DNA from 2 places in the Lysinibacillus sp. FSL K6-0102 genome. Region 2 is predicted to be linked to the other one. Evidence: riboswitches for the same ligand, from Rfam matches in the RefSeq annotation. Region 2 holds a riboswitch; the other holds the start of a gene.
The links. Region 2 has a riboswitch for cyclic di-GMP ahead of NYE73_RS15750 (amidase). Riboswitches for the same ligand answer to the same signal wherever they lie in the genome.
Positions count from the first base shown of each region.

Region 1: linked by a shared signal. The riboswitch ahead of NYE73_RS21280 (methyl-accepting chemotaxis protein) and the one ahead of NYE73_RS15750 (amidase) in region 2 are both predicted to bind cyclic di-GMP.

Region 1 covers NZ_JBBOPH010000001.1:4,173,311-4,181,487, forward strand. The annotation lists gene NYE73_RS21265 (hypothetical protein) at 1-156, opposite strand, end outside; gene NYE73_RS21270 (sodium:solute symporter family protein) at 294-1,784, opposite strand; gene NYE73_RS21275 (SDR family NAD(P)-dependent oxidoreductase) at 1,806-2,558, opposite strand; gene NYE73_RS21280 (methyl-accepting chemotaxis protein) at 2,548-4,299, opposite strand; cyclic di-GMP riboswitch class I at 4,405-4,490, opposite strand; gene NYE73_RS21285 (hypothetical protein) at 4,694-4,888, opposite strand; gene NYE73_RS21290 (YehS family protein) at 5,030-5,524, opposite strand; gene NYE73_RS21295 (alpha/beta-type small acid-soluble spore protein) at 5,711-5,914, shown strand; gene NYE73_RS21300 (MFS transporter) at 5,985-7,181, opposite strand; gene NYE73_RS21305 (trypsin-like peptidase domain-containing protein) at 7,484-8,177, opposite strand, start outside.
Region 2 covers NZ_JBBOPH010000001.1:3,087,201-3,095,377, reverse strand. The annotation lists gene NYE73_RS15775 (hypothetical protein) at 1-883, shown strand, start outside; gene NYE73_RS15770 (helix-turn-helix domain-containing protein) at 1,119-1,625, shown strand; gene NYE73_RS15765 (IS3 family transposase) at 1,622-2,464, shown strand; gene NYE73_RS15760 (M20/M25/M40 family metallo-hydrolase) at 3,047-4,162, shown strand; gene NYE73_RS15755 (chemotaxis protein CheW) at 4,186-4,674, shown strand; cyclic di-GMP riboswitch class I at 4,812-4,903, shown strand; gene NYE73_RS15750 (amidase) at 4,947-5,816, shown strand; gene nspC (carboxynorspermidine decarboxylase) at 5,862-7,001, opposite strand; gene NYE73_RS15740 (saccharopine dehydrogenase family protein) at 6,998-8,177, opposite strand, start outside.

The sequences.
Region 1 (8,177 bases), 1.1 Mb from region 2:
TATGGCAATGTAACGCTCTTTTAAATAACGGATACTCCCTAGACCGACTAAAGCCAGCCCGATTAAAAAAAATAGTTGCTTAATAATGACTAATTCAATGGCATTTGCTAGATAAAGATAGACAATCCCTAATAAAATGAAGAAAATATTTTTCATCCAATTCCCGCCTTTATCAAGATAATCACTAGAAAAATTCAGATGATGTACTAGCAATAGTATTCTTGATTCTATCGTTTCATTCTAATAAAAAACACGAATTCATTGAACTTTACAATGAATCCGTGCTTTTGCTTTTAACGACCTATTAGCTCTTCTTTACTACTTACGTCGTCTAATGTTTTATCTTTTTCTATTTTATGCATCTCAAGAACATGCTCAGATGGCGGAACGAGTAAGCTCACCACGACAATTGTGATACCAGTTATAACAACACCTGAAAATACAGGAGCCTGCCATAATTCATTTAATAGACCTATGAAGCCTTCTGATTGGATTGTCAGACTAGGTACGAATGTTAGTGATGTCACAATGTAATAAACTAAGCCAACGGAAATACTTGCCCAAACTGCTGGTGTACTGACACGTTTCCAAAATGGTCCTAAAACGATTGGCCAGAATATTGTTACGAATATAATATCCCAAGCTAAATAAGCTAAATCAATTACTTTTTGGAAGCTTACAGCTAGCACTAAACCTAATAAAGCACTAGCTAGAATAATAGATCGTGAAAATCTTAATAGCTTCTTAGGATCAGGATTACGATTAATAAAATCTAAATAAATATTCTTTGTGACAATCCCTGAAGTCGCTACATAACATGCAGCTACTGTAGACATCCCCATGGCTGCCATGGCTGTTAAGAAAATAGCTGCTAATAAAGGAGGAAAATAACCTTGTGCAAAGGTAAGCATCAATGTTTCTGGGTTTGTGCTTTCAGGATAAATAGACTTAAAGGCTTCCCCTAGCATCCCTGGAATCCAGCTTATTGCAATGACAATAATACCAGCAATAATCATGCTTCGTTGTGCCACCCGTGGACTTTTTGCAGCAGCTACCCTCTGCCCAAGGTCAACTGCAGGGATATCTCCAAGTGCTAGTACAAGATACAAAGTCCAGAATTCTGCTCCTGCCTTCTCAAATAATGTACTGATATTCCACCACTCGGGATTAAATGTAACATCTGGATAGTAAAACAAAATAAAAATGGTAATACCCAAAATACCTGCCACTGCAAGCGCACCTTGTACGATTTCAGTATAGGCAACTGCCCATAAACCACCAATAACTGAATAAATAGCCGTTAGCGATACAAATAGAAGCGCCGCAGGTATAAAATCAATTTGCAACAATTGCTGAATAATATACGTTCCACCAACTGTTAACGCCGCTGCATTAAAAACTCCAAAAGCAATTGCCATAACAACCCCTGTATAGGCTCCTAGCTTTTTACTGCCATAGCGTAAACCGTAGTAATCTGCTAATGTCCAGCCCTTTAAACGTCGTAATGGCTTTGTCCAAATGAGTGCTCCAAGAATCATACAAGTCCCTAAACCACCCATTGTTGCCGAACCTTCAAAGCCACCACTTGTATAGCCAGAGCCTACCGCTGCAAAAAAGAAGGGAGCTGCTAATAATGCAGCGACTAAACTACCCGTGACAACGGATAAAGGCATGCTCCAGCCAGCAACAATTAAATCCTCGGCTGTGTTGACACGCTTATAGCCTTTATAGCCAATATAATAGATAAATAATAAGTATAAGCAAAAGATAATAATATTTAACATTATTTACTCCTTCGTTTTCCATTAACCGTTCATTACGACCCCACCATTTGGCGTTAAAATTTGACCTGTATAGAAGTCAGCATGATTAGAGGCTAAAAATAATACACTTTTCGCAATTTCTTCTGGTTGCGCTAAACGTTTTAATGGATATTTTGCGGATTCTTCCTCCACATAGTTATCGCCAAACTCTTGTAGAATGTCCGTAAATGTTCCACTAGGAGCAACTGCATTGACAAGTATAGAAGGTGCTAATTCTCTTGCTAAAGCCTTTGTAAAAGCATTAATAGCACCCTTCGCAGCTGAATAATGCGTGAATTCTTCACAACCCAAGCTACCAATATCAGATGAAATATTAATGATTTTTCCTGTATTACGTTCCTTCATTCTTTTAGCTGCTTCACGGCAATTATAGAAACAGCCATATAAATGAACTTTAATCATACGATCCCACTGCTCATCCGTTAAATCTGTAATGCTGGAACCCTGTGCAAATCCAGCGTTATTTACAAGAATATCAAGATTCCCAAGATGCTCGTCCATAAATTGATGCATCGCTTGTACTTCTTGAGAGTTAGAAACATCTGCGTGGAATATTAAAGCTTTCACACCCAACTTTTCTGCTTCTGCACGTACAGCTTCTGCCTCTTGCTCATCCCCAATATAATTAATTAAAATATTGGCTCCATGTTGCGCAAAGCCTAAAGCAATTGCTTTACCGATTCCTTTACTAGAGCCTGTAATTAAAACATTTTTTCCTGTAAAATTAATGTCCATTATGATCATTCTCCAATTTGAATTTTGCCACTAGACCTTGCAGCTCTTCTGCTGTTTTGCCCAGTGATGAAGAGGCATCCTTTACTTCCTGCATGGTAGATAATTGCTCTTGTGTAGAATTCGAGACATTTGAAGAGAACTCTGCTGACTGCTCTGCAGATTGTTTAATATTATTAACAGATGCCGCCACTTCTTCTGAGGATGCAGAAATTTGTTGTGAGGCTGCTGAAATTTCACGTATTTGGCTAGCTACTTCTTCTGAGGAAGTAAGAATTTCTTTAAAGATTTCGCCTACTTCATTAGTAAATGCCATCCCTACCTTAACATCCTCTTTACCTTTCTCCATAACCGTGATAGAAGCGTTTGAATCAGACTGAATAGAACTAATTAAATTGTAAATTTCTGTTGCTGATTGAGAGGATTGTTCAGCTAAGCGTCTCACTTCATCCGCAACAACGGCAAAGCCTTTACCATGTTCACCTGCTCGTGCCGCTTCGATCGCAGCATTTAATGCTAATAGATTTGTTTGATCGGCAATAGCAGTAATTAAGCTAACAATTTCACTTATTTTTTTTGTATTAACATGTAGTCCATTAATGGTTGTACCTATTTGTTCAACAGAATCATTAATTAACTCCATTTGAGCAATAACTTGTTGTACAACTTCATTGCCTCGTTCAGAAGCCTGTGATGCTGAAATAGAGGATTCCGCAGCTACATTTGCAGAATCAGCAATTTGCTGAATACCTGTTGCAGTTTCTTCCATAGCAGCAGCTGTTTCCTCTGTCATGGTCATCGAGGCCTCAGCATTTTGTGTAATTTGATTCATGTCTAGTGCAATATTTGTTGAGCTGTTATAAGTTTCACCAGCATGTACCGTTAATTGATTGGCTGCTGAAGAAACGTGATTGGATGTATTGCGTATGTTTAAAATAATATGTTGCAAATTAGCCACCATTGTACGAATGGATTCAGATAATTTACCAATTTCATCCTTCGATGTCTCTAAATCCACATCTATTAATTCACCATTTGCCACTTGATTGGCAACGTTCACTACTTTTTTCAGTGGCTTTAATAGTCGATCTATAATTATGTAAACTAAAACTAATAAAATTAAAATGCCGATAATGGCAATGACAATTTGCTTAATCACACTTGTTTTAATAATCGTATTGATATAATCAGCGGAGTAATCAATCCCTAATAGGGCAATCAGTTGGCCATTATCATCTTTAATAGGACTAAAAACCGTTCTCCAAGAACCAAAAGGATCCTCGAATATATCAGTTACCTCTGTACTATTATTTTCAATAGCTAATTTTGCTGTTTCTACATGTTCATCCGCTAAATCAGTAAAAATTTCACCGGCTTCATATACTTCATTTAGATTAGAGGTATAGCCAATTGGATTGACGCCACCCTCATCCTTGACATCCCAAATATAACTCCAGCTCATAATACCTTGCTGGTCCTGAATCATATCAAGTTGCTTTTGGATCTTTGTAAACTTTGCGTTTGTTTCCCCTTTTTCGGACAGCAAATCTTTTACTTCATCACTGTCTAAGTTCATAGCTGTTAATAAACCAACACTTTTTAATTCTTGCTCCAAATCCACATTCATCCGATTATTCAATTCACTAATACTTTGCGTCGTAATAATAGCGATAAGCAGTAATACAACGATAGAGACTGTTAGTAAAAGCTTATTTTTTAATGATGTGTTTTTTAACAACTTCATTTCCCCTTTTCCTCCTTTGAACTTTACTTGCAAAAAAATGCCTATTTCAAAAGAAATAGGCATAAAAGAACAAAAACTAGAATGAGAATGATACAACTAGCACTCTTTTGCAACTCAGCCGCCATAGCATTTATTGCCTTAGACCTGTAGCTTTGCGTCTTTACTTTTCAGTAAATTTGCCTATATTTCCCTACCAAAATTAACACAGTAGGTAAAAGTAGTCAATGCTCTCTACTTAAAACATACATATTTTATACTAGCTGTTTCTTCATTAATAATTATATAAATTACTTAATTATGATTCATCTATTGAACAAAATAAAAACAGCTACAACCTCAATTAGCGTTGTAGCTGTCCACTTTCAATTCACTTACCCCTAAGTGTTTGAATAAATTATACGTTTTGTGTGACAAGTAATACGGATGGTATAAAGGATAACGCAAACATAGCGATATACCATACGGAAGTACGACGTAATGAAAAGCGTACTTTTTTTCGTTCCGCATAAAAAATATCTAACATAACTGCAACAATAAAAGGCATTGTAATACATGCAATAGCTACTAATAAGATGTCAAAATAAATCATACAAGCACCCCTTTGTCTGTGAACATTTTTCATCTTTTTTGTGAACATTTTGTGATAATTTTATTGTACACATTTTCGTCACAAATTGTCAACGAGTTTTAAAGAAAAAAATGGCACTTTATGATTGATATCCATTGTGCATTATGCTCTATATTTATATGTTAGGCCCCTTAAAAAATTTCGTACGAATGAATCGCCACACTCTTTATAATTACGATGACTTGGATTTCTTAAAATAGCACCTAATTCACCTTTTGTAACTTTAATGCCGCCGTCATATAAAATCTCAAGCATCTCCTCAGTTGTTAAAGCTAAAGCAATTTTTACTTTCTTTAGCAGCATATTATTTGGGCTTTCTTTACCTGACACAGGTAAAGGTCCAACAGCCTGTCCTTCTCTTGGTTTCTGAGGCCCGCGTTTAAAAGTAATTAATCCATTTAAAAATGCCTCTAACATTTTATTATTACATTTGATGTATTCCTCTGGCGCTTCTTCCTCATCATTAATCTTAATCAGCATATTTAATACTTCTTCCTTTGAATAATCCATGCCACCAAGTTTAAAAATTTCTACCATATCTACATTTTTTATATCGAACGCATAGCGTAAACGAATTAAGATATCATTATTTGTCATTTATATGTTCCTCCTTTAATTAACCTTATATAGTAAAGAGCCAGGCTTAATTATAACAGAGAGTTTGCTGATTATTGCTAGCTTTCCACAAGTTGTTGTTGTTAGCAAATAGCGTGTGCATTTCCTACTTTTTAAATGTATGAAAAATTTAATCGCAACCATTCTAAGGTCAAGGAGGTGAGAACAATGGCTAACAATAACCGCAGTTCAAATAAACTTCTAGTACCTGGAGTACATGAGGCTGTCAATCAAATGAAATATGAAATTGCACAAGAGTTTGGCGTTCAGCTTGGGCCAGAAGCATCTTCTCGCGCAAATGGTTCCGTTGGAGGAGAGATTACAAAACGCCTTGTTGAAATCGCTGAAAAACGTTCAAAAGGTTTATTATAATTAAATACTAATAAGAAAAGAACGAATCCCATTTACATAATTGGAATTCGTTCTTTCGTGCTCTATAAAATTATGCTGTTTGCAATTCCTTCCCTGAGCTCTTAAGCGTTAGCATAACGATAAAGGAAATACAATACAGTGCTGCTAAGTAAATCATCACGACAGTCATATCGTAGCTTTGTAAAATAAAGCCTACAAAGATTGGTGAAAACCCACCTATAGCTCGTCCAAAGTTAAAAATGGTGTTTGTTGCTGTACTGCGAATTTGTACTGGATAAAAGCTACTAATTAATGCACCATACCCTGCAAACATTCCATTAGAGAAGAATCCTACAACCGCACCGCCTACTAATATCGCTACTGCACCTGTTGCAAACGAGTAAAAGAATACAGCACATGCAGAGGCTACTAAAAAGATCCCGAATGTTCGCTTTGCACCAAAACGATCCATAAATCTACCAAACGTCAGCATTCCAATGATCATGCCAACTGCGGTACTAATTGTCCACAATGCTGAGCTTGAAACCGATAAACCTTGCGATTTCTGTAACATCGAAGGTAGCCAAATCATTAGACCATTATAGCCTGCAATTTGAACAGTTGCCATTAGAATTAGGGAGAGTGTTGTCATGGTGATACGAGGTGAAGCAAATAATTGTGCTAATTTCCCGTTCTCTTGCTTATTATTTTGTTGTTTCTGCGCTGCTAACCATTCTGGTGATTCATCAATATTTTTACGTACGATAAAGGCAAAAATAACTGGTAGTAATCCTACAAAGAATAATGCACGCCACCCTAAAGTTGGTAAAATAATAGCACTTAATAAAGCGGCTAAAATTACTCCATATTGTGCACCTACACTGACATAAGAGGATGCTCTGCCTTGTTTATTCTTTGGCCAAGCCTCCGCCACAAGCGCCATCCCAATACCATATTCTCCGCCAGCACCTAAACCAGCGATAAATCTATAAACATAAACTTGTTCAATACTTGTTGCTACTCCTGTTAAGGCCGTTCCGATGGCAAACAAAATAATCGTATACGTAAACACTTTTACTCGACCATATTTATCTGCTAATACACCGAAAATAATACCACCCAGTAGCATCCCAATATTCGTGATAGATGAAATCAATCCACCTGTTGCAAGATCAATATTAAATTCTGCAATAATCATTGTCATAGCAAAGGAAATAAACATAATGTCCATTCCTTCTAGCGTTAGCCCTGCCACTGAAGCAACCACGGTTTTTTTACGATAATCCATTCTTTTTAGCCTCCATTTTCTAGTTGTCGATCTCTTTTAGTGAATGGATTATAGCTGTCTTGTCCATTCTCTTTTGAAGCCTCACGGGACTTCCTTTAAAAGAGGAGTACGGAACAATAATAAAAGCCCTTCCGTCACAGAGGACAAAAGGGCATGACAAAGCAAAGATATTAGCTTAAAAATATCACATAGCCCTTTTCAGCCTCTCTGGACCGTATTAAAGGATTTATATATCGTTCATTTATACCGTTCTACATTCTATAAGATTACGGAAGAAAAAGCAATGGTCGAATAGTGGAAATTCAACACGGTATTTCTATAAAGTTTTGAGCAAACTGATAAATTAGATTGGCAGGTACAGCCAAATTAAGGTTTTGACCATCATCGAAGCCTGCTGTAATCAGACCAACCAATCGCCCATGCATATCCAATAAAGCACCACCTGAACTGCCATTTGATATAGCGGCTGTAAATTGAATCATAGACATTTGCCGAATATCACGAAAACCCGAAACAATCCCATCAGAAACTGAGTTAAACAATCCTAACGGACTGCCAATCGCCACAATTTTTTGACCTCGAACTAATTGTCCATCCATTTTTACAGGTAAAGGATGGCTTATTCTGTCTACCTTCAAAATAGCCAAATCATGCATATCATGATATTTCACAAATTGATGGGTAATATACTCGTTGGTATCATTTTCATAGAGCACAGAATAATATTTTCCACCACCCACAACATGCAGATTTGTTAAAATATATCCATCTTGGTGGAGAATGACACCAGAGCCATAGCATAAAACCTTGTCATCCTCCCCGAAGGTCTTAATCATCACAACAGATGTGGCTAAGGAGGCTAATTGCTCATAGCTCCACTCCTCCGTCGCATTCGTTTTTTGAGCAGGAATGTTCAATTGTCTTGAAGTACTTTTAATAGGCAATGTTATTTCTTTTTCATAGAAATGTCGACACATATGTAAGGTAGGTGACGCT
Region 2 (8,177 bases):
CGAACAAAATCAGTTAATTGATGGGCAAATTAAACATACACAACAGGAAATAGACACTCATACAGCAGCACTCCACCAAATTCGATCCAAACTTGATAAATTGGATAGTTTCTCGTTTATGAATATGATTCGTACATGGACAGGGCAACAAGATGAACTGAGGGCAGAAAAAATTGATAAGGCGGCAGTACTTGAATTAAAGCTGAATGAAGCAAAGAAAATGCAAAATGATTTAGCAGAGGACAACGTGCAAGTGATGAATCAGCTTGCCCAGATTGATGAAAATGCGCTACAGCAATCACTTCAACAGGTCTACCTTAAAAAGAAGAAGTATTTACAGATTCATGATGCTGCCCAAGCAGAAAGGCTAGAGCATTTAGCACATGAGGAAATGCTAACAAAGCAGCTCATTAGAGAAATTAAAGAGGCGGAGGAAGCGGGAGAAGTAGCTCTTACAAGGCTAGGGCAAGCAGCAGCTTCATTACATTCGGCCAATGGATATTCCACATGGGATACATTTTTTGGCGGTGGGCTGATTGCTACGCACTTAAAGCATGATGCACTCGATCAGTCTGAAAACTATTTACATAGTGCTCAAATTGCGTTACAACGGTTTCATAATGAATTATTAGATGTTCATGAAATGTCTACGAAATCGCTGCATATTGAAACAGATGGGTTTGTTAAGTTTGCTGATTACTTTTTTGATGATATTTTTTCAGCATGGTCTGTTCATTCTAAAATCTCGACAGCAAGGGAACAGGTCTCGCGTGTTCAAGATGATGTACATAATACGATTTGGCGCTTACAGGATAAACATAATAAAGCTGTCAACTACTTACAATCATTAGAAAAAGAAAAAGAGCTTATTTTCAATGACTAGGGAAAGTCTGAGATTTTTCTCAGACTTTTCATGTTGTTGAAAAAAGATCGTGTCACTAGCAGAAAAAGACCTTTTGGCAAGGTGAGGGTGTGATTTCCGTTCCGCCAGTGTCTTTTTCAGGGGGCGTCCGATGAGCCGCTTCACTCACTGAGTTCGCTCCAGGGTCTCATCTGTGACGTTATGAACTGCACCCAAAATATTGGACTTAAAAAATCTAATATAGGGGGTGCAGTTAGTGATTTCTGATGAACAAAAGTTAGCCGCAGTTCTAGCTTACATTGAAGAAAAGGAAAGTACGTATCAGATTGCCAATAGATTACAGAGGGATCGACAGTACGTTCGATTATGGATTGAATTATATCGATACCATGGCATTGAAGGAATTATTCGTCCTCAAGGGTTCACGAATTACGAAGATTCTTTTAAAATAAAAGTAATTCAACACCTGATAGAGACGGGCGATTCGCTCCTTCAGACTGCTGCGAAGTTTAATATTCCTTCTCGTGAAACCATTCGGAGATGGAAAAAACAGTGGATGTCCAAGGCTGGAAAGGTGCTCTATCAAATAGAAAAGGAGCACCAATCAATGCCAAAAAAACAACCACCTTCGTCTGATTTAAATGAAAAAACAACGGAAGAGTTAAAAGCGGAAATTGAGTATTTACGGATGGAAAATGCCTATTTAAAAAAGTTGAAAGCCTTAGTTCAAGAAAAGGAAGCATTCAAACCGAAGAAAAAATGAGAGCTGTGTATGAGCTAAGGCTGGAATTTCCACTTCAAGCTCTATTAAAAGTGGCAAAAATCAAGAAAAGTACGTATTATTATCATCTTCAAAAATGGGTAAAACCAGATAAATATCAGGCGATCAAAGAACGAATCCAGACACTTTTTCATCACCATAAGGGGCGTTATGGCTATCGTCGTATTTGTCTTGCCCTCCGAAATGAAGGTTTTTTCATCAACCATAAAACGGTACAACGATTGATGCAAGAATTGGGCTTAAAAGGGACGGTACGCCCTAAAAAATACCGTTCGTATAAAGGGACAGTCGGCTATGTCGCAGAGAATGTCATCCAACGTGATTTTGAAGCCACTGCATCCAATCAGAAATGGGTAACCGATGTCACAGAGTTTAAAATAAACGGTCAAAAAATCTATGTATCGGCTGTATTAGATTTATTCAATCGAGAAATCGTTGGATATGAGGTATCAAAATCACCTAATTTTGAGTTAGTTCAACAGTCTTTTAAAAAGGCGTTTACGTATACAAAGTTATCGAAAAAGAGTGGCTTAATCATTCATTCTGATCAAGGATGGTTATATCAAATACCCCGTTTTAAAGCGTTATTGACAACGCATGAAATCAAGCAAAGTATGTCACGGAAAGGAAATTGTTTAGATAATGCCGTAATAGAAAGCTTTTTTGGTATTCTGAAATCAGAATTTCTGTACACAACTACGTTTAAAAACTATGTAGAATTTACAAAAGCATTAGCAGATTATATTTACTATTACAATCATGAGCGGATTAAAAGAAAACTCAACGGAAAAAGTCCCGTTGAGTATCGAAAAGCTTCGTAAAAAAGTTTATATTTTTGGGGTCAGATCATTAAATCCCCTAGGAGTGACACTGGCGGAACGGAAATCAACGATGTGGCAAAGTGTCTTTTCATTATCTTTCATACTAGCTAGCCGTAGCAATCAAATTAACCCATTATTTGTATAATTAGAGAAAGAATAGACTCTTAATTTCATTGCGAAGAAGTGATTAGTTACAACCCCCCTTCAAAAAATGGGTAGTGAAGATCTTCACTTTATTTGAAAACCTTTGCTAAAAAGTTAACATTTTGTAGGTTGGAGTGGAAGGCTACTTGACTCCCGTGGGATAGCGAGACAGGCGAGCCCCTGCACGGAGCGGTAGCGGAGGAAGCGGCTCGGCGCTCGCCCACAGGAAAGCAAGTAGCCTGCAACGGAAACCATTTTCACCTTTCAAAAAATTCTATTGATGGTTTTGTTCTTTAACACTATGGGAAAGTCTGAGATTTTTCTCAGACTTTTTATTTTGGTAGTATTGTTCAATGATTTCAACTCTTCTGACGTTGTGCTAAAATGATACATATACTATAACGTGGAAATACACGTAAACTAAGGGAGTTTTACAACATGACAAGTCGTTTAGTAGAAGAGTTTTTTGAGCTCGTACAAATTGATTCCGAAACAAAACATGAACAACTAATAGCACCAATTCTTGTAGATAAGTTAACTGCACTTGGATTTTCAGTGATTCAAGACGATGCACATACGCGTAATGGACATGGGGCAGGTAATATTATTGCCACATTAAAAGGCACATTGGATGTAGAGTCAATCTATTTCACTTCTCATATGGATACTGTCGTTCCAGGAAAAGGCATCAAACCGTCTTTACGTGAAGATGGCTATATCGTATCAGATGGTACAACGATTTTAGGTGCCGATGATAAAGCAGGACTAGCTGCTCTATTTGAGATGGTCAAACGTTTGAAAGAGCAAAATATTGCACATGGCGATATTGAATTTATTATTACGGCTGGTGAAGAAAGTGGCCTTGTTGGCGCTAAAGAGTTAGATCCAGCTAACATTAAAGCAAAATATGGATTTGCGGTTGATAGCGATGGCAAAGTTGGTGGTATCGTGACAGCAGCACCATTCCAAGCGAAAATTTTCACAAAGATTATTGGAAAAACGGCACATGCAGGGGTTGCTCCTGAAAAGGGCATTTCTGCCATAACAGTCGCATCAAAATGCATTGCTCAAATGAAACTAGGTCGTTTAGATGAAGAAACAACAGCGAATATTGGGCGTTTTGAAGGTGGACAAGCGACGAATATTGTTTGTGACGAAGTGACAATCCTTGCAGAAGCACGCTCTATAGACAAAGCTAAATTGGATGCGCAAACAAAGCATATGCAAGATACGTTTGAACAAGTAGCTGCTTCTTTAGGCGCACGTGCAGAGGTAGAAGTGAAGCTAATGTATCCAGGCTTCCGTGTAACGGAATCGGATAAAGTAGTTCAGGTAGCTATGGCTGCTGCACGCAATATTGATCGTACACCGACACTAGGCATTTCTGGTGGAGGCTCAGATGCAAACGTCATCGCAGGCTTTGGTATTCCTACAGTTAATTTATCTGTTGGATACGAGGATATCCATACAACAAATGAAAAAATACCAGTAGAAGAACTTGAAAAATTAGCAGATTTACTAGTAGAAATCGTCAAAGAATCGGCGAAAAACTAACAGTCGAATAAGGATGTGACCCTATGGAAAGTGTCAAAGCAGTCGTTTTTGCTTGTGGGACAGAGGAGTATGCTGTACCTGTGGAGCAAGCGATTTCAATTGAAAAATTAGAGCAAGTAACACCTATTCCTCATTTACCTAACTATCTTCTAGGCTTTACAAGAATTCGCGGTGAGCTTGTACCTGTTCTTGATTTTGAACGCATACTGTACAATCGTTCATCGAATACAGCAACTGCTCGTATCATTGTGTTGAATACAGATGTTGTTAATTATGGATTACTTGTTACAGAAGCACGTGAAATTCTTGATTTCGATGAATCAGTACTTCAGCAATTGGGTCTAGTCAATTATAGTAAAACACGCTATTTTACTGCGGTAGCTAATCTTGAAAATCGAATGATAACATATGTTGATCCAAAAATACTGGTTAATTCATTAGAGGGCATTCGAGAAATTATCGATTATTTACACAAAATGCTTGAAAATGAAAAGGAAAACGTAGAGGCTTAAGTACTCTACGTTTTTTTATGTTTGAATAGTAAATTTAACCTGTATTTTGTCGTTTTTACCTGATCATACATGTGACAATTATGCATTATACCTACAGACAAACAATTACTAACCGCGTATGATAATGATTAAGAAAAAACTGAAAAAGGCAAACTTCACCGAAAGGGAGGGACGCAAAGCCATGAGTCTAAACACTATAATTTCAGTGCAAGATTGTCAGGTTGCCAGGTTCTGTTCTAGGAGCCGTGGCGAGTAGAATGGAGTTAGTTCGTATGAAGAGACAATTAAAAGTATGGACCGCACTAATCGTCATCATGATTAGTTCATTAGCTTTATCAAGTGGAAAGGTTGATGCAATGTCTATACAGGAAAAGGCTACATGGCTGTGGGATACATCCCTCATCATTGATGACCAAGAAAAAATATTATTATTTTTAGAACATAACGATGTCAATAAAGTTTATCTGCAAATCGATCAAGGCATAGCGAGCAATGACTATAAGCATTTTATTAGTAACGCTTCTCACAGAGGTATTCGCATTTATGCATTGGATGGTGCTGCAAGCTGGGTTTCAGCTGAGGGTAGTCGAAGCCAAGACGAATTGTTTAATTGGTTACATACATATAATGAGAATTCAACTGAATCTGAGCAATTTTCTGGGGTTCATCTTGATGTAGAACCTTATTTAAATAGTGGATGGAGCTTACATCAAGCACAAACGATAGAATCCTATCAAACACTAATAATGAAAGCAAGTCAGTTACAACTTACTTTAGAAGTAGATATGCCATTTTGGTTTGATGAAGTTCAGTATAATAACCAATTTGGAAAAGGGTTATTAGCTGATTGGGTCATTGACCATACGGATAGTGTGACGATCATGGCCTATCGTGATGCTGCAAAAGATATTATCTCTATTGTAGAACATGAAATCGCTTATGCTTCCACTGTGAATAAATCAATTGTAATTGGTGTAGAAACAGGCGCTTCAGAGGAAGGGGAAAATATTACTTTTTATGATAATGGAGAAGCCTTTATGAATGAACAGCTTATACTTGTTCAGCAACATTTTTCAAATAACGATGCTTTTCATGGAGTAGCCATTCATTATGTGGAGAATTGGATGACCATGCGTCCATAAAAAAAGTCCTTCCAGTGTTAAACTGGAAGGGCTTTTCTATTGGTATTAGGACAGTCGACCACTGTAGTCCTCGAATTTAAATTCACGAATGACTTTAATACCTTCTTCATCATTATAAGAAACGATAGATGGTAAGTTGACACCGTTAAACATATGGTTTTTCACCATTGAATAATGAGCCATATCTGTGAATACAAGACGATCACCTGGTTTTAATGGCTGTTCAAACGAATAATCGCCAATCACATCACCAGCTAGACATGTTAGTCCGCCTAAGCGATATGTGTGTGCTAATTCATTTGCTTGTCCAGAACCAATAATCATTGGACGGTAAGGCATTTCAAGTACATCAGGCATGTGACATGTTGCTGATGTATCTAAAATAGCAAGATCCATTCCATTTTCTTGAATATCTAGCACCGTTGCTACTAAATAACCTGTATTAAGGGCTACTGCTTCACCTGGCTCAAGATAAACAAGCAGGTTATACTTTTCTTGAATATAATTAATGATGTTCACAAGTTTTTCTACATCATAATCATCACGTGTAATATGGTGACCGCCACCGAAGTTTAACCATTTCATTTGGTGTAAAACATCACCAAATTTTTCCTCAACTACTTCAATAATACGCTCTAATGTATCAGAATTTTGTTCACACATCGCATGGAAGTGTAAGCCATCGATACCATCAAGCTGTGATTTATCAAAGTTAGCCAATGTTGTACCAAGGCGAGAGTTTGTGTAACAAGGATCATAAAGAGCTGTTTCAATTTCAGAGTATTCAGGATTCACACGAATACCACATTCAATTGTTTTACCAGCAGATTTAACTTTATCCTTGAACTGAGCCCATTGGTTAAATGAGTTAAATACGATGTGATCCACATAGCCTAGAAGCTCGTCCATTTCATGCTCAATATAAGCAGGTGCATAAACATGAACTTCTTTGCCCATTTTCTCATAGCCAAGACGTGCCTCATGCAGTGAGCTAGATGTAATGCCCGCTAAATATTCCCCTACTAGTGGGAATGTTGAATGCATAGAGAAGCCTTTAAGGGCTAATAAAATGCGGCAGCCTGTTCGATCTTGAATTGATTTTAAAAGCTCAAGATTCTTTGTTAATAATCGCTCATCCACTACATAAGAAGGGGATGGAACTTTTGAAAAATCAATTGGTTTCATCGGCTTAATTCCTTTGCATCTAAATCAAGGTCTAATAATTCTGGGTTATGGCTTTCTTGCCATGGTAGACCCCATTTATTTAGTGCATCCATGAATGGATCTGGATTGAAATCTTCCACATTCCATACACCTGGTTTACGCCATTCACCGTTCATCACAAGCATTGCACCGATCATAGCTGGTACGCCAGTTGTGTAAGAAATCGCTTGTGAACCAACCTCGTTGTAGCACTCTTCGTGGTCACATACGTTGTACACATAGTACGTTTTTTCTTTGCCATCTTTTAGACCGCGAATGATACAACCGATGTTTGTTTTACCTTTTGTACGTGGTCCAAGTGAAGCTGGATCTGGTAATACCGCTTTAAGGAAGTGGATTGGTTGAATCATTTGCCCTTCGAATTCGATTGGCTCAATTGATGTCATACCTACGTTTTCTAACACTTTTAAGTGTGTTAAGTATTTTTCAGAGAACGTCATCCAGAAGCGGATTTGTTTTAAACCTTTGATATTTTTTGCAAGGGATTCAAGCTCTTCATGGTATAGAAGGTAAATATCTTTTGGTCCAATTTCAGGTAGGTTATACACTTCTTTTTTCTCAAGTGGTGCAGTTTCAATCCACTCGCCTTCTTTCCAGTAACGACCATTCGCTGTAATTTCACGAATGTTAATTTCTGGGTTGAAGTTTGTTGCGAAATGATATCCATGATCTCCCGCATTGGCATCCACGATATCGATATAGTGGATTTCATCAAATTCATGTTTTTGTGCATGAGCTGTGAAAACGCCTGTTACACCTGGGTCAAAACCGCTTCCAAGTAATGCAGTTAAGCCAGCTTTTTCAAACTTCTCTTTATAAGCCCATTGCCATTTATATTCAAATTTTGCCGTTTCAGGTGGCTCGTAGTTTGCAGTATCCACATAGTGCACACCTGTCGCTAAGCAAGCATCCATAATCGTTAAGTCCTGATAAGGTAGAGCCACGTTAATCACTACATCTGGTCCGAAAGCTTTAATAAGCTCAATAACCTCTTCTGTATTGTCTGCGTCTACCTGTGCAGTATGAATTTTTGTTTTTCCGCCGTCTAGTTTTTCTTTTAGAGCGTCACATTTTGAAACAGTTCTACTTGCGATACAAATTTCCTCAAATACGTCCGAATTTTGAACACACTTGTGT